Nonomuraea sp. NBC_00507: one gene and its partner. The protein of the gene in region 2 interacts with the protein of the main gene of each other region in a pairwise test. Links are inferred from orthologs where the notes say so. Each region holds a gene or a part of one and is shown on either strand. Other genes may lie near its edges.

Region 1 (6,241 bases), 4.7 Mb from region 2 along the record:
GATGAGAGACCGCGACCCCGAGGGCCGGCCGCGCCAGGGCAGGCCGCGCGACGCGTTCGGCAGGCCGCTCCCCTACGGCTCGCCCGGCGTGCCCAGGGTTCCCGACGACTACGCGCCCACGACCGAGCAGGCCCTGGCCGACGGCCGCAGGTTCCTGAGCGAGGGAATGCCGTTCAACGCGCACGAGGTGTTCGAGGGCCGCTGGAAATGCGCCCCCGACGACGAGCGTGATCTGTGGCAGGGCCTGGCGCAGATCTGCGTCGGGCTGACGCACCTGCAGCGCGGCAACGGGCCCGGCGCGGTGACGCTCTTCAGCCGGGGCGCGGCCAAGGCGCAGGCGTACGGGGGCGTGTACGACGCGGTCGGCAAGGCCGCCTCCCACCTGAGCCATGACAGCGACCCTGCCGAAGCGATCGCCTTGATCCTGGAGAAACTCCCCGGCTAACGCAGCGCCGCGCGCCCCTCGATGAGCGCGACGGTGGCGGCGGCCGCGCGTCGCACAGCCGTGTCCACGGCCTCGTCGCCCTGGCCGAACATCCCCAGGTGCAGCAGCCCCGCGTGCCCGTGCGCGGTGGCCGCCACGGCCACCCCGAGCGCCTCGGCCGCCGCCGGGTCCCCGTCCGCCAGCGTCATCGCCGCCGTGTGGAAGGCCTCCTTGACCGGCTGGGATGCCCGCTCCAGCTCCGGCTCGCCGATCGGGGAGAGCGCCGCGCCGAACAGCGACTCGAACAACGCGCGGTGTTTGGCGGCGAACCTGACGTACCCCCTGGCCACCGCAACGAGCCGGTCCTCGGGCGCGCTGCCGCGCTCTTCGGCGCGGACGGCCGCGACCAGCAGCTCGCCCGCCCGCACCCCGACCGCGAGCAGCAGCTCATCCCGGTCGGCGAAGTGGCGGTAGGGGGCGCTGACCGCGACGCCGAGCCGTCTGCTGGCCTCGGCGAGGGAGAACCCTTGGACCCCGTGCTCGGCGATCAGCTCCGTCGCGGTGTCGATCAGCGCGGCCCGCAGGTCGCCGTGGTGGTAGCGGTCGCGCTTGGTCGTTCGGGGCACAGGTTCAGGTTAGCGACAGCTCATCCAGCCGGCGGACTTCCGCCTCGCTGAGCGTGAACGCCATCGCGCCCGCCGCCTCACTCGCCTGCCGCGGCTTGGAGGCGCCGGGTATGGCCACCACCGCGTCGCCGTACCGGGTGATCACCCAGTTCAGCGCCACCTGCGCGATGGACACGCCGTAGGACGTCCCGATCTCGCGCATGGCGTCGATGAGCGGCCGCGTCCGCGCGATCCCCTTGGCGCTCAGCTCGCGGCGCCCGAAGAACCTGCGCATCACCGGCGCCGACCTGGCCAGCGCCGGATCCTCGTGATAGCGGCCGGTGAGGATCCCGCCCTCCAGCGGCGAGTACGCGATCAGCGTGACACCCAGCCTGCGGGCGGTGTCCAGGACGCCGTCACGCTCGATGTTCCTGTGCAGCAGGTTGATCCTGACCTGGTTCGCGGCCAGCGTGACGCCTTCGCCGGCCAGCACCCGGTGGGCGAGCGCGAGTTGGCGGGCGGAGAAGTTGCTCACCCCGACCGAGCGGATCTTCCCCGCGTTGAGCAGCTTGGCCATGGCCTTGAGCTGGGCGGGAATGCTCGAGAGGCTGCCTGTCGGCATGTGGATCTGGTGCAGGTCGATCGGGAAGCCGCCGAGATGCGTCAGCCGGTCGCCGATGGTGCGGAGGATGCTGGTCGCGGTGCGCCCGAGCGGCGCCCATTTGGTCGCGACGGCGACCTCGCCAGGAGCGATGCCGCACTCCTTGAGCGCGGCGGCCAGCATCTCCTCGGAGTGACCCGCGCCGTACATCTCCGCCGTGTCGAACCAGTTGACGCCGCCGTCGAGTGCGGCCCGCACCACCGACGTGGCGGTCGCCTGGTCGATCGGCCTGACGATCCAGCGGGTGACGTTCCGCGTGCCGGAGAACTGCATGCAGCCCAGGCCGATGGGGGTGATCTCGATGTCCGTCCTGCCGAGTCTGCGCATCTGCATGTGATTAGCTTTCACATTGTGAGAAGCTATCACATCAGAACGTGCGAGGACAGACCCTCACGCGCGGGGGCTCCGGCGGCTAGTCGCACTCCTGCGTGCTGGCCGGCGTGGTGTCGTTGCGACCGGCGGAGGCGTCGGGGGCGACCTCCTCGGCCGTCAGCACGTAGCCGGTCTCCTTCTCGTTGACCGCCGCGGCGAAGATCACGCCGTAGACGCGGCCGTCCGGCGTAAGCAGGGGGCCACCCGAGTTTCCGGGCAGCACCTCACCGCGAACCACGTAGACCTTGCGGGTGACGGTGTTCTCCCGATAGATGTCGGGGCCCTCGGCGTCGAGCCGGCCGCCGATCCTGGCCGCCACCGCCGTGAAGCCCTTGCCCTTCGGGAACCCGGCGATGATCGCGCCGTCGCCCCGGCCGCCCTCGCCGTCGAAGGCGAGCTGCGGCAGGTCGAGCCCGGGGACGTGGAGCACGGCGATGTCGCGGCGCGGGTTGTAGCGCACGACCGTGGCCGCGTGCCTGACGTTGTTGTGGTCGATGACCTGCAGGTCCCTGGTCACGCCCGCGACCACGTGCGCGTTGGTCATGATCCGGCCAGGGGCGTAGATGAAGCCGGTGCCCTCGATGTGCTTGTTGCAGCTCTCCGCGTTGCCCTGCACCTTGACGATCGCGCGCCGGGCCCGGTTGAGCCGGTCGCCCTGAAACACGCTCTGGTCGGGCGGCGGCACGTCGATGAGCTGGCCGGCGCCGATGGCGTCGAAGACGGGCGGGAACTCCGAGCGGTCGATGAACTTCTTGAACGGCTGCTGCCAGTTGCGTGCCGCCTGCGGGATCGCGTCGTCGACCGTGGTGAGCAGCGCGGAGTTCTTGACCTGGTCGACGAGCGGGGTGAAGGCCGTGGAGATGATCAGCGAGCCGATCAGCCAGGCGAAGACCAGCACGGACAGCGCGCTGGCGAAGGTGCCGCCGACCGCGTCGGCCATCTTCGCGGGCTCCCACGTGACGTGGCTGCGCACGACGGCGCCGATGGTCGAGGAGGCGAACTGGCCGATGGTGGCGGACAGGAACACGATCACGATGGCCAGCAACGCCTGCGGCGTGTCGCCGTCCACGACGGCCTTGGCGATGGGCGGCGCGATGAACACGCCCAGCACGGCTCCGCCTGCGAACCCCACGAAGCTCATGACCCCGATGATGAAGCCCTGGCGGTATCCCGAGATGCCGAAGGCGACCATGAGGCCGATCAAGATGAGGTCAAGCAGATCACCGCGCACGCTTCAAAGGTAGCCAGCGATACGGTCAAGCGTGCAAGTCTTCGGCCAGGACGGCGTCACCCCTGGCTACCTTGAGCGGTATGCCGCCGGCCGAGGGAACAGTGCGCGATCTGATCGACGCAGCTCTACGGGACAGCGATCCCGACGGCCCGCTGCGCTGGCACGTCATCTCCGTGCTGCGTCAGCGCGGCGACCTGGAGTCGTTCATCGAGGCGCGACGGTTGTGCGCCGCGGAGACCGTGCCCGAGCGGCTGCTCGGGGTGGACATCATGGGGATGTTGCGGCCGTTCGCGGACCGTACGCTGCCGGTGCTGCGCTTCCTGGCCGCCAGCGAGGACGACGCCATGGTCCTCTACTCGGTGCTGATCGCGTTCGGCCACCTGGGCGACCCGCGCTCGCTGCCGTCCGTGATCGACCTGGCCGGCCACGACGACGCGAGGGTCAGGTACGGCGCCGCGTACGCGCTGCACCACGTGCTCGGCGACCCGCCGGACCCGGCGGGCCTGGACGCGCTGCGCATGCTGGCCGGCGACAGCGATGCCGACGTGGCCGGCTGGGCCTCACTGGGCGTGGCGCTCCGCTCAGCGCGCTAGGCGGACCACCTCAGGAGGCAGCTCCTCGATCCGCGAGGAGTCCCACGGCCGTTCGAGCCCCGCCTCGCGCAGCACCGAGTCCAGGACCATCGCCGTGAACCCCCACACCAGCATGCCCCGCACGCGAAACGCCGGCCCCGCCATGCCGCTGGGGTGTCGCAACATGATCCGGTTGTCCGGGTCGACCAGCTCCGCGATCGGTACCCGCTCCACGGACTCGACCTCGTCGGGCGAGGCCGCGTGCACCGCCGACGGCTCGCGCCACCACCCGATCACCGGCGTGACCCGGTTGTCGCTGTAGGTGAGATAGAGCTCCGACAACGCGCACAGCACCTCGACCCCGCTCCGGTCGAGCCCGGTCTCCTCCTCAGCCTCGCGTAGCGCCGCTTCGATCGGGCCGCCGTCCTCGGGGTCCACGCCGCCGCCTGGAAAGGCGGGCTGGCCCGCGTGCCTGCGGCCGCGCGTGCTGCGCTGAATGAGGAGCACGTCGGGGCCGAGCGGCCCTTCACCGAACAACATCAGCACCGCCGCGGCCCGCCCGCGCCCGTCGGGTGGCCGCAGGTATCGGGGGACTCGGGTCTGCTGCGCTTGCGCCGCCAGCCTGTCGAGCCAGTCGGGGACTTGGGTCACGCATCCTCCAACACGCCGGGACTCCGGTGACTTCCCCGCCGGTCAGGAGAAGGGGCCGGGTCTGACGAGCTTCTGGGCCTCGGCGGCCGAGGTGGGGCCGGTGCCGTACGCGGGGCAGAGCGCGGTCAGCGGGCAGACGCCGCAGGCCGGGCGCCGGGCGTGGCAGATGCGGCGGCCGTGCCAGATCACCCGGTGCGAGAAGATCGTCCACTCGCGCCTGGGCAGCAGCTCGGCCACGACGTGCTCGATCTTGACCGGGTCGGTCTCCTCCGTCCAGCCGAAGCGGCGCACCAAGCGCTGGAAATGGGTGTCGACGGTGAGTCCCGGCACCCCGAACGCGTTGCCCAGCACCACGTTGGCCGTCTTGCGGCCCACTCCGGGCAGCTTGACCAGGTCCTTCAGCTTGCCCGGCACCTCGCCGCCGTGCCGCTCGCAGATCGCCTGCGCCATGCCGATGATGCTGTTGGTCTTCGCGCGGAAGAACCCGGTCGAGCGGATGATCTCCTCCACGTCGGTCCGGTCCGCGGCGGCGTAGTCCTCGGCCGTCGAATACTTCGCGAAGAGAATGGGGGTCACCATGTTGACCCGCTTGTCCGTGCACTGCGCGGAGAGGATGGTCGCGACCAGCAGCTCGAGCGGGTTGCGGAAGTCGAGCTCGCAGTGGGCGTCCGGGTAGGTCTCCGCGAGGATGCGGTTCATCTTGCGCGCCCGCCGCACCAGTGCCAGCTGGGTCTCCGGCTTGCGCCCCGCCGCGTTCGTCGCCATGCCGCAAGGGTAGCCACAAAGGATTGAACCCTGGACCGCCTCGACCGCGTACAACCTGGCGACACGGGAGGCGGTGGCCATGAGCGGTCAGGGCGCGGCGCTTGCGGACTTCGTCCGGCACTCGGGGCCGTTGCGTGGGCAGGCGCTGCAGCGCCTCGCCATCGCCTGCGCAGCCACCCTGGCCAGGCTGCACGCGAGCGGCATGTCCGGGCTGCGGCTCAGCCCGGAGAGCGTGGCGCTCGGCACGCGGGGCCAGGTGCTCATCGGCTGGCATCCCAAGGCTGGAGGCTCGACGGCCGAGGACATACAAGCCTGGGCCGATCTCGTGGTGTTCGCGGCGACCGGTGTCCAGGACGGCGATCGCGCGGTCCTGCCTCCCGCGCTGCGCATCGCGGTGGAGCAATGCCGCCAATCGGACGCAGCGGCTCGCCCGAGGGCCGTGGACCTGCTGCGCGTCCTCCTCGGCCATACCGTGGCGACGGCCGTGGCCTCTGTCGACGACCTGCTCGCCTCTTGATCCAGGACTTCCGGTACTTTTCCCCTGGATAAGGCTCATCGTTACGAACCAGAACACTCCGGGATTCCCATAACCTGTGTGTGCTGCTCGGAGTGGGGTGAGTCACAATGGCAGCAGAGGAGGCAGAGTGAACACCGAAGATGTGCTGGGCAAGGCCCCCCTGTTCGCCGCGCTGGACCGCGAGAGCGCCGCGGCGCTGCGCACGAGCATCACCGAGGTCCAGCTGTCCAAGGGACAGACGCTCTTCCACGAGAACGAGACCGGTGACCGGCTCTACGTCGTGCTGGAAGGCAAGATCAAGCTTTCCCGCACCTCGCCCGACGGCAGGGAAAACCTGTTGAGCGTGCTGGGGCCGAGCGAGATGTTCGGCGAGTTGTCCCTGTTCGACCCGCGGCCGCGCACGGCCACGGCGACGGCGCTGACCGAGGTGCGGCTGGCGGGCC
Region 2 (16,251 bases):
CGTCGTTGAGCGCGTGGGTCATCGCCATGATGATGCCCCGGCCCTCGGGCTCCGGCTGGGTGATGTGGTGGGCGTCGGCGGAGTAGCCCACGCCGGCGCAGTAGGCGTAGATCCGGGCGCCGCGCGCCTTGGCGTGCTCCTCCGACTCCAGCACGACGATCCCGGCGCCCTCGCCGAGCACGAACCCGTCACGGTCGCGGTCCCACGGCCGGGACGCGCCCGCAGGGTCGTCGTTGCGGGTGGACATGGCCCGCGCGGCGGCGAAGGCCGCCAGGTTGAGCCCGTGGATCGCCGCCTCGGTGCCGCCGGCGACCACCACGTCGGCGCGCCCTGCCCTGATCATGTCCATGGCGTAGCCGATGGCCTCGGCCCCGGACGCGCAGGCCGACACGGTGGCGTGCACGCCTGCCTGGGCGCCCCGGTCGAGGCCGATCCAGGCGGCCGGCCCGTTGGGCATGAGCATCGGCACCGTGAAGGGCGACAGCCGGTTCCAGCCGCGCTCCCGGTAGGTGTCGTAGGCGGCCAGCGTGGTGTTGATGCCGCCGATGCCGCTGGAGACCACCACGCCGAGCCGCTCGGGCGCCACCTCGGGGGCGCCGGCGTCCTGCCAGGCCTCCCTGGAGGCGACCATCGCGAACTGCTCGCTGCGGTCGAGCCTGCGGGCCTCGGGCCGCGGCAGCACCTCTGCCGGATCCACCGCGGCCGTCCCCGCGAACTTCACGGGGACGGTGTCGATCCAGTCCGCGGTGAGCGTCTCGACACCCGACTGACCGGCGAGGAGCGCCGTCCAGGTCGAGGTGACGTCTCCACCGACGGGCGTCGTCGCTCCAAGCCCGGTGACGACGACACGTACCCGGTTCGCACTCACGTTTCGCGCTCCTTGCTAGTCAGATGGGAGGCCCTCCGGACAGGAAACCTGCTCATCGGACTGCCGCACTGTCGTGTCTGGTCGAGGCAGCCACGGCGGCGGTCCATTCAGCAGGTTTCTCCATCCGCTAGGCCTGGATGAAGGTGAGAACGTCCTTGACCGTCTTCAGGTTCTTGAGCTGGTCGTCGGGAATCTCGACGCCGAACTCGTCCTGGGCGGCCACGGCGATCTCGACCATGGACAGGGAGTCGATGTCGAGGTCGTCCACGAAGCTCTTCTCGGGCGTCACGTCGGAGGCCGGAATGCCGGTGATCTCGTTGATGATCTTGCCGAGGCCTTCGAGGATCTCCTGCTCGCTGGCTGCCATGTTATTGGTTCTCCTTTGGTTTCCTGGGTTCTGTGCGGCCGCGCCGCACAAGCCTGTGAGTGGTACGGGCGAGATCCTACGGAATCTCGATCACTTGGCCCGCGTAGGTGAGCCCCGCGCCGAAACCGAGCATGAGCGCGAGGCCGCCCGAGCGGACCTCGCCGCGCTCCAGCATGCGCGACAGCGCGAGCGGGATGGACGCGGCGGAGGTGTTGCCGGCGGTGATGATGTCACGCGCCACGACGGCCTTGTCGGCGCCCAGCTTGCGGGCGATGGCCTCGATGATGCGCAGGTTGGCCTGGTGGGGGATGAACGCCGCCAGCTCGGCCGGGTCCACCCCCGCTCGGGAGCAGGCTTCCAGCGCCACCGGATAGAGCGCGGTGGTGGCCCAGCGGAAGACGGTCTGCCCCTCCTGGTGCAGGAACGTCGTGCGGTCGTCGATGCGGATGGCCTCGGCCTTGTCGCCGGCGCTGCCCCAGACGACGGGCCCGATGCCGGGCGTGTCGGAGGGGCCCACCACCGCGGCTCCGGCGCCGTCGGCGAAGATCACGGCGGTGGCCCGGTCGGTCCAGTCGACCCACTGCGACAACTTCTCCGCGCCGATGACCAGCACGTGCTTGGCCGAGCCCGCGCGTACGGCGGCGTCGGCGGTGCCGAGCGCGTAGCAGAAGCCGGCGCAGGCAGCGTTGACGTCGAACGCGCCCGGCGCCTTGATGCCGAGGCGGTGCGCCACGATGGCGGAGGCGTTGGGGATCTGCGACTCGAGCGTGCAGGTGGCGACGATGACCAGGTCGATGTCCTCGGGCGACAGGCCGCTCGCGGCCAGCGCCTTGCCGCCGGCGATGGTGGCCATGTCCTCGAGCGACTCGCTCTCGGGAGCGACCCTGCGCTCTTTGATGCCGACGCGCGACTGGATCCACTCGTCGTTGGTGTCCATGGTCTTGGCCAGGTCGTCGTTGGTGACGACGTTGGCCGGCTGGTAGTGGCCGAGCGCCAGCACCCTGCCGCCGGGGGCGATGTCGGGGATCCTCATTTGATCAGCTCCCTGGCCGCGTCGAGGTCGTCCGGAGTCTTCAGCGCCACGGTCTGCACGCCGCGCAGGCCACGCCTGGCCAGGCCGGTCAGCGTGCCGCCGGGTAGTAGCTCGATCATCGTGGTGACCCCGAGCGCGGCCATGGTCTCCGCGCAGGCGTCCCACCTGACGGGGCTGCTGACCTGCTTGACCAGCCGCTCCACGAACTCGGCGCCGGTGGCGACGGGCTTGCCGTCGGAGTTGGACAGCAGCGTGACCCGCGGGTCGCCGGGCACGATGGCCCTGGCGGCCTCGCGCAGGCTCTCCACGGCCGGCGCCATGTGGTGCGTGTGGAACGCGCCCGCCACCGACAGCGGGATCAGCCGGGCGCGGGCCGGCGCGTCGTCCTTGAACGCGGCCAGCTGCTCCGTCGTGCCGCCGGCCACGATCTGGCCGGCGCCGTTGATGTTGGCGGGCGTCAGCCCGTGCCGCTCGATGGCGGCGAGCACCTCGTCCCCCACGCCGCCGAGCACGGCGGTCATGCCGGTCGCGGTGATGGCGGCGGCCTTGGCCATGGCCTGGGCGCGCTCGCGTACGAGGGTGAGCGCCTCCTCCGGGGTGAGCACCCCGGCCAGGGCGGCCGCGGCGAACTCCCCTACGCTGTGGCCCGCGAGCACGTCGGGGGCCACACCGAGCGCCTCGGCGGAGGCCAGGGCGGCGGCCACGAGCAGCGGCTGGGCGACGGCGGTGTCGCGGATCTCGTCGGCGTCGGCGGTGGTCCCGTAGGCGATCAGGTCGATCCCGGCGACCTCGGACCAGGCGCCGAGCCGGTCAGCGAGACCGGGCAGCTCGAGCCATGGGGTCAGGAAGCCTGGGGTTTGGGCACCTTGGCCCGGAGCGACGACTACAAGCACGAAATCCACCTTGCCCTGTAGAACTCCGACACGCGGATAGAGATCCGTACGAACTTTGTCCACGGCGATTTGTAGGAAGCCTACAGTGGGGATTTCGGCGCCATTACGTTAGGGCCCGCCAAGTTACGGCGCTCTCCGCGAGCCTGCCCAGAATCAGGCCGACCTGGAGCGTGAAGGCGGACCGGCCCTCCGTCGGCAGGTATCCGGTCAGCTCGGTGATCTTCTTGAGCCGGTAGCGGACGGTGTTGGGGTGGACGAACAGCAGCCGTGCCGTCGCCTCCAGCGAGGTGCCCTGCTCCAGGTACGTCGCCAGCGTGTCGAGCAGCGGAGTGCCGGCGAGCGGCAGGTAGACGTGCTCGATGAGCTGCTGCCTGGCATCGTCGTCGCCGTCGAGCGCCCGCTCGGCCAGGAGGTCCTCGGCGTGCACCGGGCGGGGCGCGTCCGGCCACCCGGAGGACGCCTTCAGCCCGGCCAGCGCGGCCCTGGCCGACCTGGCGGCCGCGTGCAGGTCGGGGACCTCGGGGCCGATCACGATGGGCCCGATGCCGAAGCGGGCCACGACCTGTTTGGCGGCGTCGTCAACGCTCTGCGCGCCGCCGACGATCACGATCAGCCGGTCGGCCTGCACGCCGGCCAGCAGGTCCATGCCGATGCGCCGGCCCTTCTCCCGCAGGCCGTCGATCACCGCGCGGGGGTCGTCTTCGGGGGCGTGGCCGGCGATGACGACCACGGGGGAGGAGGTCCAGCCGAGCGCGGCGGCCCACGAGTGCAGCCCGTCGTCCACCTCGCCGCGCACGAGGGCGTCCACGATCAGCGCCTCAAGCCGGGCGTCCCACGAGCCCCTGGCCTCGGCCTCGCGGGCGTAGACGTGGGCGGCGGCGAAGGCGACGTCCCGGGTGTAGCGGAGCATGGCCTGCTGCAGCTGGTCCTCGCCGCCGGGGGAGGCCAGCTCGTGGGTGCGGGCCTCGACGATCTCGACCACGACCCTGACGATGTCGACGGTCTGCTGGAGCGATATCGAGCGCTTCAGCTCGCGCGGGGCGGTGCCGAAGAACTCGATGCTCGGCGTGGGCGGGTCCTCCCCGGCGGTCGAGAACCACTCCACGAACGCCGCGATGCCGGCCTGGGCCACGAGCCCCACCCATGACCGGTCCTCGGCGCTGAGCGCGCGGAACCACGGCAACTGGTCGTCCATGCGTGCCATCGCCGCCGTGCCGAGCGAGCCCATGGCCCGCTCGAGCCTGCGCGTGGTGTCCTCCCGGGTCCGGTCTGTCACGTCTTCTAGAGTGCCAGTTCGGCCCAGGTGAATGCGACGCCCGTCAGATGACCGCGACAGCGGTGATCAGGCCGATCGCCACATGCGTCACCGCCAGCAGCCGCGCGCCCGGCTGCAACTGCTGCTCCTTGACCAGGTCGCGTACCGAGATCCCGACGATCTTGTCGAATATGAGCATCGCCACGGTCTGCACCACGATCCCGACCAGGCCGAACACCGCCGTGCCCGCCAGGCCCTCGGCGAGCCGGCCGCCGGAGGACCAGATGGAGGCGGCCACGATCAGGCCGACGGCGGCCAGGGCGGACGTGGCCAGCAGGGTGGCGTTCGGATTGCGCTCGCTGCGGATGATCTCGCTCAGCTTGCCAGGGGTGGCCCAGTCGATCACGTAGAAGCCGACGATCATCAGGATCACGCCGACGGCGGCGTACGAGGCGATGGCACCCGCGCCGCGGGCGAGGGTTTCGAGAAGGGTCACGTCAGTTCCTATCACGTGGAGGGTGTCAGCCCGCGATGCGATGCGGGACGAAGGAGGAGGTGTCGTCGGTGATCAGGCCGGTCGTCTCCCTGATGCCGAGGCCGGCCGACTCGTCGGCGACCATCCAGGCGCCGAGCACCGGCCGCTGCCCCTCGAACACGGGCAGCGCCTCGAAGCCCTGGAAGACGTAACCTTCCTGGCCGTATCTGCCGGGCGTCTCCTGAGTGCCCTCCGGGGTGACGATCCGCATGGAGGCGCCCTCCCTGCCGAGCAACGGCTTGGCGATGTAGGAGGTCAGCTCGCGCGGGCCGTCCAGGTAGGCGGGCAGCAGCGAGGGATGCCCTGGGTAGAGCTCCCACAACACGGCCAGCAGGGCCTTGTTGGACAGCAGCGCCTTCCACAGCGGCTCGATCCAGGTGGCGTGCCGCACCGCGTGCCGGCCGAACTCGTCGCTCAGCATCCACTCCCAGGGGTAGAGCTTGAACACCGAGCGGATCATCTGCTCGTCGAGGTCGACGAAGCGCATGTTGAGCGAGTCCCAGCCGATGTCCTCCATGGCGATGGCGGCCGTCTGCAGTCCCGCCTGTTCGGCGGTCTCTTGCAGGTAGGCCACCGTCATGGCCTCCTCGCCGGTCTCGTCCGCGTTCGTGAACGAGAAGTGCACCGGCCCCGGCGGCAGCCGCAGCTCGCGCCAGCGGTCGATGAGCCGCTCGTGCACGGAGTTCCACTGGTCGTCGTCCGGGTGCGTGTCCTGCAGCCAGAACCACTGCACGACGGACGACTCCACGAGCGAGGTCGGCGTGTCGGCGTTGTACTCCAGCAGCTTGGCCGGGCCGGTGCCGTCGTAGCGCAGGTCGAAGCGGCCGTACAGGTGCGGATCGCGGCGCTCCCACGAGCGCGCCACTTCCTCCCACGCCCACTCGGGGATGGCGAAGTCGGCGAAGCGCCCGGTGGAGATCACGTGCTCGACGGTGCGCAGGCACATGCCGTGGAGCTCTTCGACCTGCTCCTCCAGCGCCTCGACCTCGTCCATCGAGAAGACGTAGTGCACGGACTCGTCCCAGTAGGGCCGGCTCAGGCCCTCGGGGTGCGCGGCCCGGTGGTAGGCCAGGCCGTGGCTTTCGATCGTCTTCTCCCAGTCGTCCCTGGGAGTGCCATGTTCGCGGCGCACGTCTCAGCTCCCGCCGCTCCAGCTGTTGCCGAACCCGCCCCGCTGGATCGACTTGCCGTTACGAGAGGTGATGTTGACGTCAGAGGGCCGGTAGGTGGTGCCGCCCTCGACCCGGTTGCCGACCCTGCGGCCGCCGTAATACCAGATGTACGCCCCGCGGGAGCCGCCGTAATAGTGCGTGCGGCCGTCGTCATCCTCGCAGTTGTCGTCGTCGACGACCTCGTAGGTGCCGTCCGCAAGCTGGACGACGCAGTCCGCGGCGACCTCGTCGTCGTCCTGCACGGCGGAGCAATATCCGACCACCATCACGGATAGGACCCCGAGGACGACCAGTGGAACGACCTTCGACGATTTGCGCGGCTGCCCCGTGGGCGCCTGCGGCGGTTTTGCCATCAACTCCTGCTTTCCTGGGCCGATCAGCCTAGCGGTGGCCCGCGTCGCCGATCAATGTGTAGCGGCCCGCGATTGCCATTGGCTTGGGTATGACTTAACGCATGGAACCGACTGAGGCGCTGCGCGAGATCGCCTTCCTGCTGGAGCGCGCCGGCGAGCCCACCTACCGCGTGCGTGCCTTCCGTCGCGCCGCCGCCGTGGTCGCCGACCTCCCCCAGGACGAGCTCGTGCGGCTGGCCCGCACCGGCGGACTCGGCGACCTGCCCGGCATCGGGAAAGTCACCGCTCTTGTTGTGAACGAAAGCCTGGACGGCCAGGTTCCTACGTACTTGAGAAGGATGCGGGCCACTGCCGAGGTCGAGCTGGACGCCGAGACCGCCGTGTTGCGGGCCGCGTTGAAAGGCGACCTGCACAGCCACTCGGACTGGTCGGACGGCGGTTCCCCGATCGAGGAGATGGCCGAGGCGGCCATCGGCCTCGGTCACGACTACGTGGCGGTGACCGACCATTCGCCGCGGCTGACCGTGGCCAAGGGCCTGTCGGCGGAGCGGCTGGAGCGGCAGCTGGAGGTGGTGGCGAAGCTCAACGAGCGGCTGGCGCCGTTCAGGGTCCTCACCGGCATCGAGGTGGACATCAACACGGACGGCACGCTCGACCAGGATCCCGCGTTGCTGGAGCGGCTGGACGTCGTGGTCGCCAGCGTGCACTCCAAGCTGCGCATGGGCGGGGAGGAGATGACGCGGCGGATGGTCACCGCGATCGCCAATCCGCTGGTGGACGTGCTCGGGCACTGCACCGGGCGGGTCGTGCAGGCGGGCGGCAAGCGGGGCGTCAAGCGGCCGGAGTCGGAGTTCGAGGCCGAGCTGGTCTTCGAGGCCTGCCGGCGGTTCGGGGTGGCGGTCGAGATCAACTCCCGGCCCGATCGGCTCGACCCGCCGAAGCGGCTGATGCGGCTGGCGTACGAGATGGGCTGCGTGTTCGCGATCGACTCCGACGCGCACGCACCCGGGCAGCTCGACTGGCAGCGGTACGGGTGCGAGCGGGCGGCCAGGTGCGGCATCGAGGCCGAGCGCATCGTCAACACCTGGCCGCTGGACCGCCTGCTCGACTGGGCCGGCGCCTAGATCCTGTTGCCCGGGGCCTCGTGCGGGACCGGCCAGACCTCGACCGCGCCGACCGAGGCGAAGGGCAGCTCGGCGGCCAGGTCGAGGGCGCGTTGCTCGTCGTCGACCTCCACCAGATACCAGCTGGCCAGGTATTCCTTGGACTCCAGGTAGGGGCCGTCGGTGACGGCGGGCAAGCCGTTGCGCACCCGCACGGTCTTGGCCTGGACGGCGTCGGCGGTGCCGAACGCGCCCAGCAGCTCACCTGTCTCGGCGTACTTGCGGTTGAACGCGTCCTGCTCGGCGATGTGCTTCTGCGTCTCCTCGGCCGAGAACGACTCCCACAGTTCCTGGTTGCCGTAAATGATGATCATGTACTTCATGGTCTCCTGCCTCTTTCGGATGCTTGCGTCAGCGGGTCGGAGCCGGCGCGGCCTCTTCGACATCGCCGGCGGAAAAACCTGCGATCGTTTGCCGGGCGTGAAAGCGGGCTCCCCCACCCGGGGCTCAGGCGGCGGTGTGAGATGCGCCACAGGGGCGTCAGGACACTGGCCGAAACCGTGATAGCCGTGTGACCCGGCAGTGAGGAGGGTATCTCGGGGCTGCCCGGGCCCCGGCGATTGTCGGTGGCGCGGCGTAGCGTCACGGCTGTGAATCGTACCGACCGGCTCTACGCACTCGTCGAGGACCTGCGTGCCATCGCCCCCCGCCGCCGTTCCGCGCGGGAGCTGGCTCAGCGGTTCGAGGTCAGCGTGCGCACGATCGAGCGCGACATCACCGCGCTGCAGGAGTCGGGCGTGCCGATCTACGCCGAGCCGGGACGCAAGGGCGGTTACGCCATCGACAAGAAGATGTCCCTGCCGCCGCTCAACTTCACGCCCGCCGAGGCGGTGGCCATCGCGGTGGCGCTCAGCCGGGCCGGTGACCAGCCGTTCGGCCGGCAGGCCCGCAGCGCCTTACGCAAGGTGGTCGCCGCCATGCCGGGTCCCGAGGGCGATCTGGCCAGGGAGCTGGCCCGCCGGGTGCAGCTCATGCGGCTGCCGGAGGAGCCGGGCAGCGCGATCCAGCCGCTCGGCGGCGAGGGCATCTCCCGGGCCATCGAGGAGGCGCTGCTGCGCCGCCGGGTGCTCAGGCTCGAATACGCCGACGCCAAGGGGGCCCTCACCTCACGCGACGTCGAGCCAGGGGTGTTCCTGGGTGGCCGCGGCGGTTTCTGGTATCTCGTGGCGTGGTGCCGGCTGCGCGACGACGTACGCGTCTTCCGCCTCGACCGCATCGCGGCCGCCACCGTCACCGCCGAGCGCTGCCCCGACCGGCCGCTGGAGGGCTTCGCCACCGACCTGCCCGAGATGATCGTGCACGGCACTGTGCTCGATTAATCAATCGAAAACACCGACATAGGGTTGTCGCCAACACGCTACATCGTTGTCTTGTTCGAGAAAGCAAGGAGACGATGATGGACAACACGGTGACGTGGTTCGAGGTCGCGACCGACGACCCCGAGGGTGCTCAGACGTTCTACGGCGGGCTGTTCGGCTGGACGTTCATGCGCGACGAGGGCCCGATCGACTATCGGCTGATCGGCCATCCGGGCGGTGAGCAGCCGGTGGGCGGGCTCTACAACACCAAGGGCGAGTTCCCCAACCACGCGATCTTCCACGTGCACGTGGCCGACGTCGAGGCGACCTGCGCCCAGAGCGAGACGCTCGGCGGCAAGGTGATCACGAAGGTGATCGACGACGGCGCGGGCACGGACTTCGCCTATCTGCGTGACACGTCCGGCAGCGTCTTCGGGATCTTCCACCGCAGGTGATGACCCGTGGCCGGGCCGGGGAGAGCGCCTTCCCCGCCGACCCCGGCAGGCCATGGGCCCGCTTCCCAGGAGCGGTTCACCCCTCGCCCTGGGCACGCCGCCGATCGCCGAGCGGCGGCGCGCCCAGGGCCTCGACGACCGGCGGCTCCGGTCGGCCAAACCGGCCCGATCCAAGGCGACGGCCTCCGACGCCGGTCCGCTGGGGATCAGGCGCCGGTCAGAACGCGGCAGCGGTCAGCCAGCGCTCCAGCAAGCTGTGGTCGCCGTACACGGTGAGCGCCTCGGGGGAGCGCCGCCCGTACAGCATGAGGAGCAGGTCGCGCACCGGCCCCTGGACGGCGGTGTCGCCCTTGGCGTGGCCACGGGCCCATGCGATCGTCCCGGCGGGTCCCTGCGTGATCGTCCACTCGCCCTCGGCGTCGTTAGCGTGGAGGTGGATCGTGGCCCCCTCCACGCCGAGCTCGCCCAGGGACCGGGTGACCCAGGCCGCGGACGGCAGGTTGTGCAGGAACTCCTCGATGCCGTCCACCGCGGTCGCCGCCGGGATCACCGGGTCGACGCCGAGCGCGAGCTCAGCGTCGGCCCGGTGGATCACCAGCTCGAACACCATCCGCCGCGGCCACCAGGACGCCCGCTTGTCGGGACCCCAGGTCCACACCGCCAGCTCCGGGTCGGTCTCGCGCAGGGTTCGCAGCAGCTCCGCGGCTCCGGCCAGCAGCCACCGGGCGTCGCCGCTCTGACCCTCGGCAAGCCCGCTGGGCACCTGGCGCGACCAGACCCGCTCCTGCACCCGGTTGCGCAGCACGTGCACCGCCCACCGATGGGTTTGGCCGACGTGTGTGACCAACTCGGCGAGCGTCCAGCCCGGGCACGTGGGCACCGGGACCGAGAGGTCGCCCGACAACTCCGCGAGGCGTGCCGCCTCCGTCTCGATCTCTGACTCGTAGTCCTTCACCCGCCACACACTAGGCCGCCGGGCACGTGGCGCCCTTCTCCGGCACCTTGCCGTCGATCATGTACGCGTCCACGAGGCCCTGCACGCACTTGCTGCCCGACAGGTACGCCCCGTGCCCTTCGCCCATGTACGTGACCAGCGTGGCGGTCTTGAGCTGGGCCGTGAGCCTGGGCGCCCACTCGTACGGCGTGGCCGGGTCGCCCTTGCCGCCCACCACCACGATCGGCGCCGACCCGGTGGCGTTCACGTGCCGCGCCTGGTCGCTGCCCTGGGCCGGCCACACCCGGCACAGCCCGCCCGAGCCCTCGCTGCCGAACAGCGGGGAGATCCTGAGCGCGGCCTGCTCGGTGCGCCGCAACTCGGCCGGGGTCGGCCGCTCGGCGGTGTCGACGCAGGTGATCGCCGGGAAGCTGGTCATCTGCGTCGAGTAGGTGCCGTCCGGTTTGCGCCCGGTGTAGGAGTCGGCCAGGTACATCAGCGCGCCGCCCTTGCCCTTGAGCGCATCGCTCAGCGCCTGCTCCAGGAACGGCCAGGTCATCTCCGAGTACAGCGCGGCGGCCACGCCGGTCGACGCCAGCCCCTGAGTGAGGTCGCGGTTGCCGACCTTCAGCGGTTTGGCCGTCAGCTCATTCATCAGGTTCTCGACGTTGGCGTTGGCCGTGGCCGGGTCCCTGCCGATCGTGCATGAGTTCTTGACGCACGCCTTGAGGAAGCTCTCGTACGCCTGCTGGAAGCCACGCGTCTGGGCCAGCGTCCGCTGCTCGAACGTGACGGTCGGGTCGAGCGGCGCGTCGAGCACCATGCGGCCCACCTTCTGGGGGAACTGGGTGGCGTAGACGCCGCCGAGCTGGGTGCCGTAGGACATGCCGACGTAGTTGAGCTTGGCGTCGCCCAGGGCGGCGCGGATGCGGTCCAGGTCGCGGGCGGCGTTCACGGTGCCGACGTACGGCAGGATCTTGCCGGAGTTCTTCTGGCAGAGCGCGGCGAACTCCTTGTTGGCCGCTTCGCTCCGCTGGTGCGTCTCCTCGTTGGGCGGCAACGTGTCAAGCGAGGTGAATCGGTCCATATCGGCCCCGCTGCCGCAGCGCACCCCGGAGCTGCGCTCGACGCCGCGCGGGTCGAAGCTGATCAGGTCGTAACGGGCCCGCAGTGTGGTGAGCGCCTTGGCGGCCTGATCGAGCGTGTCCACCCCGGAGGCGCCCGGGCCGCCGAAGTTGAACACCACCGACCCGAGCCGCTGGCCCGTGGCCGGCAGCTTGATCAGCGCCAGGTCGATCGTCTCCCCGGCCGGCTGGGCGTAGTCGAGGGGCACCTCGAGCTTCCCGCAGCGCACCGAGGCGTCCTGGCGGGCCGGTAGCTCGCCGTCAGGGCGCTTGATGTCGGTGCACGGCCCCCATTCGACAGGGGCAAGGCTCCCACCGCCGGACTCCGTGGCGGACTCCGTGGCGGGCTCGGCGGCGGGCACACTGGAACAGCCGGCGGCCGCCAGGAGCAGGGTGGCGGCTAGGACGCGTCGCATGGCACAAAACTTCCCCTCAGTCTCTCCGGGGGGAAGTAGTGCCCACGATACGCGACGGCGCACATAAACAGGGTGAGGCGGCACGTAACCTGCCGCCTCACCAGCGCCGACGTCAGACGCCCATGGATTGGGTGTCGTTGCTCTCCGCGCCGCCGGCCTCGGTGACGCCGTTCTTGAGGTGGTAGCGGGCGATGGCCTCGCGCAGCACCTCGCCGTCGAGCTCACCGCGCTTGACGAGCTGGGTGAGCACGGCCAGCGTGATCGAGGCCGCGTCCACGTGGAAGTGGCGGCGCAGCGCCGAGCGGGTGTCGGACAGGCCGAACCCGTCGGTGCCCAGCGAGGACCAGTCGCCCGGCACCCACTGCGCGATCTGGTCCTGCACGGCCTTCATGTAGTCGCTGACGCCCACGATCGGCCCCTGGGCCTGGGAGAGCGCCTGGGTGACGTAGGGGACACGCGGCTCGGCGTCGGGGTTGAGCAGGTTGTGCTCGTCGCACGCCAGCGCCTCGCGGCGCAGCTCGGACCACGACGTCGCCGACCACACGTCGGCCGACACGCCCCAGTCCTCGGCCAGCAGCCGCTGCGCCTCCATCGCCCACGGGCCCGCCACGCCGGAGGACAGGATGTTGGCCTTCGGGCCCTGCGTCTGCGGCCCGTCGGCGAACTTGTACAGCCCCTTGAGCAGGCCCTGCACGTCGAGGTTCGCCGGCTGGGCCGGCTGCAGGTAGGGCTCGTTGTAGACGGTCAGGTAGTAGAAGACGTTCTCCGGCTGGTCGCCGTACATCCTCCTGAGGCCGTCCTTGACGATGTAGGCCACCTCGAACGCCCAGGACGGGTCGTAGGAGATCGCGGCCGGGTTGGTCGAGGCGATGAGCGGCGTGTGGCCGTCCTCGTGCTGCAGGCCCTCGCCGTTGAGCGTGGTGCGGCCCGCGGTGGCGCCGATCAGGAAGCCGCGACCCATCTGGTCGCCCATCTGCCACATTGAGTCGCCCGTGCGCTGCCAGCCGAACATCGAGTAGAAGATGTAGATCGGGATCATGTGCTCGCCGTGGGTGGCGTAGGAGGTGCCGGCGGCGATGGTCGAGGCCATGGAGCCCGACTCGCTGATGCCCTCGTGCAGGATCTGCCCCTGCACGGCCTCCTTGTACGACAGCAGCAGCTCCCGGTCGACGGCCTCGTACGTCTGGCCGTGCGGCGAGTAGATCTTCGCCGTCGGGAACATGGCGTCCAGACCGAACGTGCGGGCCTCGTCCGGGATGACCGGCACGAACCGGTGCCCGATCTCCTTGTCCCGCATGAGGTCCTTGAGCAGCCGCACGAACGCCATCGTGGTGGCGACCTGCTGCTTGCCCGAGCCCTTGGCGAAGCCGCCGTAGACCTCGTCGCCCGGCAGCTGGATCTGCTTGGCGCGCAGGACCCGCTTGGGCAGCACGCCGCCGAGCGCGGCGCGGCGCTCCTTCATGTACTGGATCTCGGGGTCGTTCTCGCCCGGGTGGAAGTAGGGGGGAAGGTCGCCCTCCAGCGCCGAGTCCGGGATCGGCAGGTAGAGCCGGTCGCGGAACTCCTTCAGCTCGGCCTTGGTGAGCTTCTTCATCTGATGCGTGGCGTTGCGCGCCTCGAAGTCCTTGCCCAGGGTCCAGCCCTTGATGGTCTGGGCGAGGATCACGGTCGGCTGGCCGACGTGTTCGCGGGCCGCCTTGAACGCCGCGTAGACCTTGCGGTAGTCGTGGCCGCCGCGCGACAGCTTGCGGATGTCGTCGTCGGTCAGGTGCTCGACCATCTTGCGCAGGCGCGGGTCGGAGCCGAAGAAGTGCTCGCGGATGTAGGAGCCCGACTCGACCGAGTAGGTCTGGAACTGCCCGTCCGGCGTGGTGTTCATCTGGTTGACCAGCACGCCGTCCACGTCGGCCGCCAGCAGCGGGTCCCAGTCACGGCCCCACACGACCTTGATCACGTTCCAGCCGGCGCCCCGGAAGTACGACTCCAGCTCCTGGATGATCTTGCCGTTGCCGCGTACCGGGCCGTCGAGCCGCTGCAGGTTGCAGTTGATCACGAACGTGAGGTTGTCGAGCTCCTCACGGGCGGCCAGGCCGATCGCGCCGAGCGACTCGGGCTCGTCCATCTCGCCGTCGCCCAGGAACGCCCACACGTGGCTGCGGCTGGTGTCCTTGATCTGGCGGTTGAGCAGGTAGCGGTTGAACCGCGCCTGATAGATCGCGCCGATCGGGCCCAGACCCATGGAGACCGTGGGGAACTCCCAGAAGTCCGGCATGAGCCGCGGGTGCGGGTAGGAGGGCAGGCCGCGGAAGCCGTGCGACAGCTCCTGGCGGAACGCGTCGAGCTGGCTCTCGTTGAGCCGCCCCTCGAGGAAAGCGCGGGCGTAGATGCCCGGCGCCGCGTGCCCCTGGAAGAAGACCTGGTCGCCCGACTCGCCGTGATCCTTGCCGCGGAAGAAGTGGTTGAAGCCCACCTCGTAGAGCGAGGCCGCCGAGGCGTAGGTGGCGATGTGGCCGCCCACGTTGGTGCGGGCGTTGGCCCTCGACACCATGATCGCCGCGTTCCAGCGAATGTAGGCGCGGATGCGGCGCTCGACGTGCTCGTCACCGGGGAACCAGGGCTCGCGCTCCGGCGGGATCGTGTTGATGTAGTCGGTGCTGCGCAGGCCCGGCACGCCGACCTGATGCTCGCGGGCCCGCTCCAGCATGCGCAGCATGAGGTAGCGGGCTCTGGTGCGGCCTTCGGTCTTGACGACGTTGTCGAGAGACTCGAGCCACTCGTTGGTCTCGCTGGGGTCGACATCAGGCAGTTGGCTGGGTAGGCCGTCGCTGATGATCGAGAATCGCTGGCGTCCGGAAGCCACTGGGTCTCGCCTTCCGAGGATGACTGATGTCTGGTCTGGGTCGCCTTCCATCCTGGTCGCTAGCCGTAGAAAACGCATCTCTACTGGCTGGTAACCAGAGTGTCCCTGCTGGCAGGGCCATCTTCGATGGCCTAGACCACCGATGGTAGGACGAATCGCATCACAGGTTACATCCCCGATCCAATTTAACAAGACGGGAAAACAAACGAAATTTTACGTGCTGTGCTCGCTGTGTCCGATGGCTACCCATGGCATCCCCCGAAGCGGGGAGATCATCACCGCTCCTGGGCGAGCTGCCGATATTAGCGAATCGCCATGAGTCGGGCCCGGGGCGGGTCCGGGTGCGCCCCGAACGGTGTTGGGCGCGGGGAACAGCGTGAGCCGGTCGCCTGTCTCCGGCGGGTCTTGCCGCCGTGGGGGCGTGCCTGCGGGGGCGTGCCTGCGGTCCCGGGCGGGCTCACGTCCCGTGCGCCGGCGGGCGGGATGCGGTCTGGCCGGTAGCTCTCCACGCTGCCTCCTCCGCAGCCGTTCGCGATCCCGGCGCAGCCGTGCTGGTGGGCGAGGTCGATCAGGTCGCTGATCGCCTGCCGCAGCCGCCCGTCGTGCCACTGCTGCTCGGAGAGATCAGCGTCGGCGAGGCGATGCCCGAGTTAGGCCAGCCTGCGGCCGCGCCGACCACGACCGCCGGACGGCCCGTGGCGATGCGGTCTTCCACGCGGGCCAGCGGGCGGTGAGCACCATGAGTCCGAGCTATTGGCTGGCGGCACCAGGACGATCATCACGTACGAGTCCGCCGTCGGTGCCACGCAGCCCGAAACGCCGCATCTGAGCAGCGTAACGTTTTGGTCATGTTTCTGACCTCCCCCGAAAGGGGGAGGCAAAATTCATCCGATCTCGGGATTCGCTCTTCTCGTAGGGCATTCCGCGTACCAGTGTGGGAGATATGAACGCGACGGTGGGCGACCGCCTCCTGGTGCACGGGAGCACCGTGGGTGAAAGGGACCATGGAGGCGAAATCGTGGAGGTCAAGGGCCCTGACGGCGAGCCTCCCTACATGGTGCGGTTCGACGACGGGCACACCGGGCTGGTGTTTCCCGGCCCTGATGCCGTGGTGGTGCATAAGTAAGATTTCCCTGTGAGATCTGAAATCATCTCTGTGGCCACGGGTTCGCGAGAGAGGGTGCACGACATCACGGCCGAATGCGCCGACTTCGTGCGCGCTCAGGGCGAAGGCGAGGATGGGTTGCTGCACATTTTCGTGCCGCATGCCACCGCCGGCGTCGCCCTGCTCGAGCTGGGCTCGGGCAGTGACGATGACCTGCTCGCCGCCTTGCGCGACGTCTTGCCCGCCGACGACCGGTGGCGTCACGCCCACGGCTCGCGCGGCCACGGCAGGTCGCACGTCATGCCCGCGCTGATCCCGCCGTACGCCACCATCCCGGTGCTGGGCGGGCGGATGGCGCTGGGCACCTGGCAGTCGGTGGCGCTCGTGGATCTGAACGTCGACAACCCGCAACGCCAGGTT

What was found.
Region 1: the proteins of aceE (region 2) and nth interact in binary tests that used the Escherichia coli proteins (3 or more experiments, as listed by UniProt). The link is inferred for Nonomuraea sp. NBC_00507 from one-to-one orthologs.

Annotation. Positions count from the first base shown.
Region 1 is NZ_CP107853.1:911,196-917,436, forward strand. What follows is about bases 3,421-6,241. They hold nth (endonuclease III), read right to left. Parts: upstream 5,282-6,241; coding sequence 4,559-5,281; downstream 3,421-4,558. Other genes in these bases: OHA25_RS04745 (HEAT repeat domain-containing protein), read left to right, coding at 3,421-3,886; OHA25_RS04750 (NUDIX hydrolase), read right to left, coding at 3,875-4,516; OHA25_RS04760 (hypothetical protein), read left to right, coding at 5,361-5,798; OHA25_RS04765 (Crp/Fnr family transcriptional regulator), read left to right, coding at 5,926-6,241. In the rest of the region: OHA25_RS04720 (alpha/beta fold hydrolase), read left to right, coding at 1-5; OHA25_RS04725 (DUF309 domain-containing protein), read left to right, coding at 2-445; OHA25_RS04730 (TetR/AcrR family transcriptional regulator), read right to left, coding at 442-1,050; OHA25_RS04735 (aldo/keto reductase), read right to left, coding at 1,055-2,023; OHA25_RS04740 (MarP family serine protease), read right to left, coding at 2,103-3,293; more of OHA25_RS04745, read left to right, coding at 3,374-3,420. UniProt on the Escherichia coli protein: DNA repair enzyme that has both DNA N-glycosylase activity and AP-lyase activity. The DNA N-glycosylase activity releases various damaged pyrimidines from DNA by cleaving the N-glycosidic bond, leaving an AP (apurinic/apyrimidinic) site.
Region 2 is NZ_CP107853.1:5,586,904-5,603,154, forward strand. The notes cover bases 11,779-15,037. They hold aceE (pyruvate dehydrogenase (acetyl-transferring), homodimeric type), read right to left. Parts: upstream 14,727-15,037; coding sequence 11,979-14,726; downstream 11,779-11,978. Other genes in these bases: OHA25_RS27245 (alpha/beta hydrolase), read right to left, coding at 11,779-11,866. In the rest of the region: fabF (beta-ketoacyl-ACP synthase II), read right to left, coding at 1-868; OHA25_RS27185 (acyl carrier protein), read right to left, coding at 996-1,235; OHA25_RS27190 (beta-ketoacyl-ACP synthase III), read right to left, coding at 1,312-2,268; OHA25_RS27195 (ACP S-malonyltransferase), read right to left, coding at 2,265-3,161; OHA25_RS27200 (PucR family transcriptional regulator), read right to left, coding at 3,265-4,389; OHA25_RS27205 (DUF350 domain-containing protein), read right to left, coding at 4,481-4,912; OHA25_RS27210 (glutathionylspermidine synthase family protein), read right to left, coding at 4,938-6,083; OHA25_RS27215 (hypothetical protein), read right to left, coding at 6,087-6,476; OHA25_RS27220 (PHP domain-containing protein), read left to right, coding at 6,578-7,600; OHA25_RS27225 (YciI family protein), read right to left, coding at 7,597-7,962; OHA25_RS27230 (helix-turn-helix transcriptional regulator), read left to right, coding at 8,230-8,958; OHA25_RS27235 (VOC family protein), read left to right, coding at 9,033-9,392; OHA25_RS27240 (maleylpyruvate isomerase family mycothiol-dependent enzyme), read right to left, coding at 9,610-10,347; more of OHA25_RS27245, read right to left, coding at 10,358-11,778; OHA25_RS27255 (hypothetical protein), read left to right, coding at 15,281-15,460; OHA25_RS27260 (DUF1918 domain-containing protein), read left to right, coding at 15,670-15,852; OHA25_RS27265 (secondary thiamine-phosphate synthase enzyme YjbQ), read left to right, coding at 15,862-16,251. UniProt on the Escherichia coli protein: Component of the pyruvate dehydrogenase (PDH) complex, that catalyzes the overall conversion of pyruvate to acetyl-CoA and CO(2).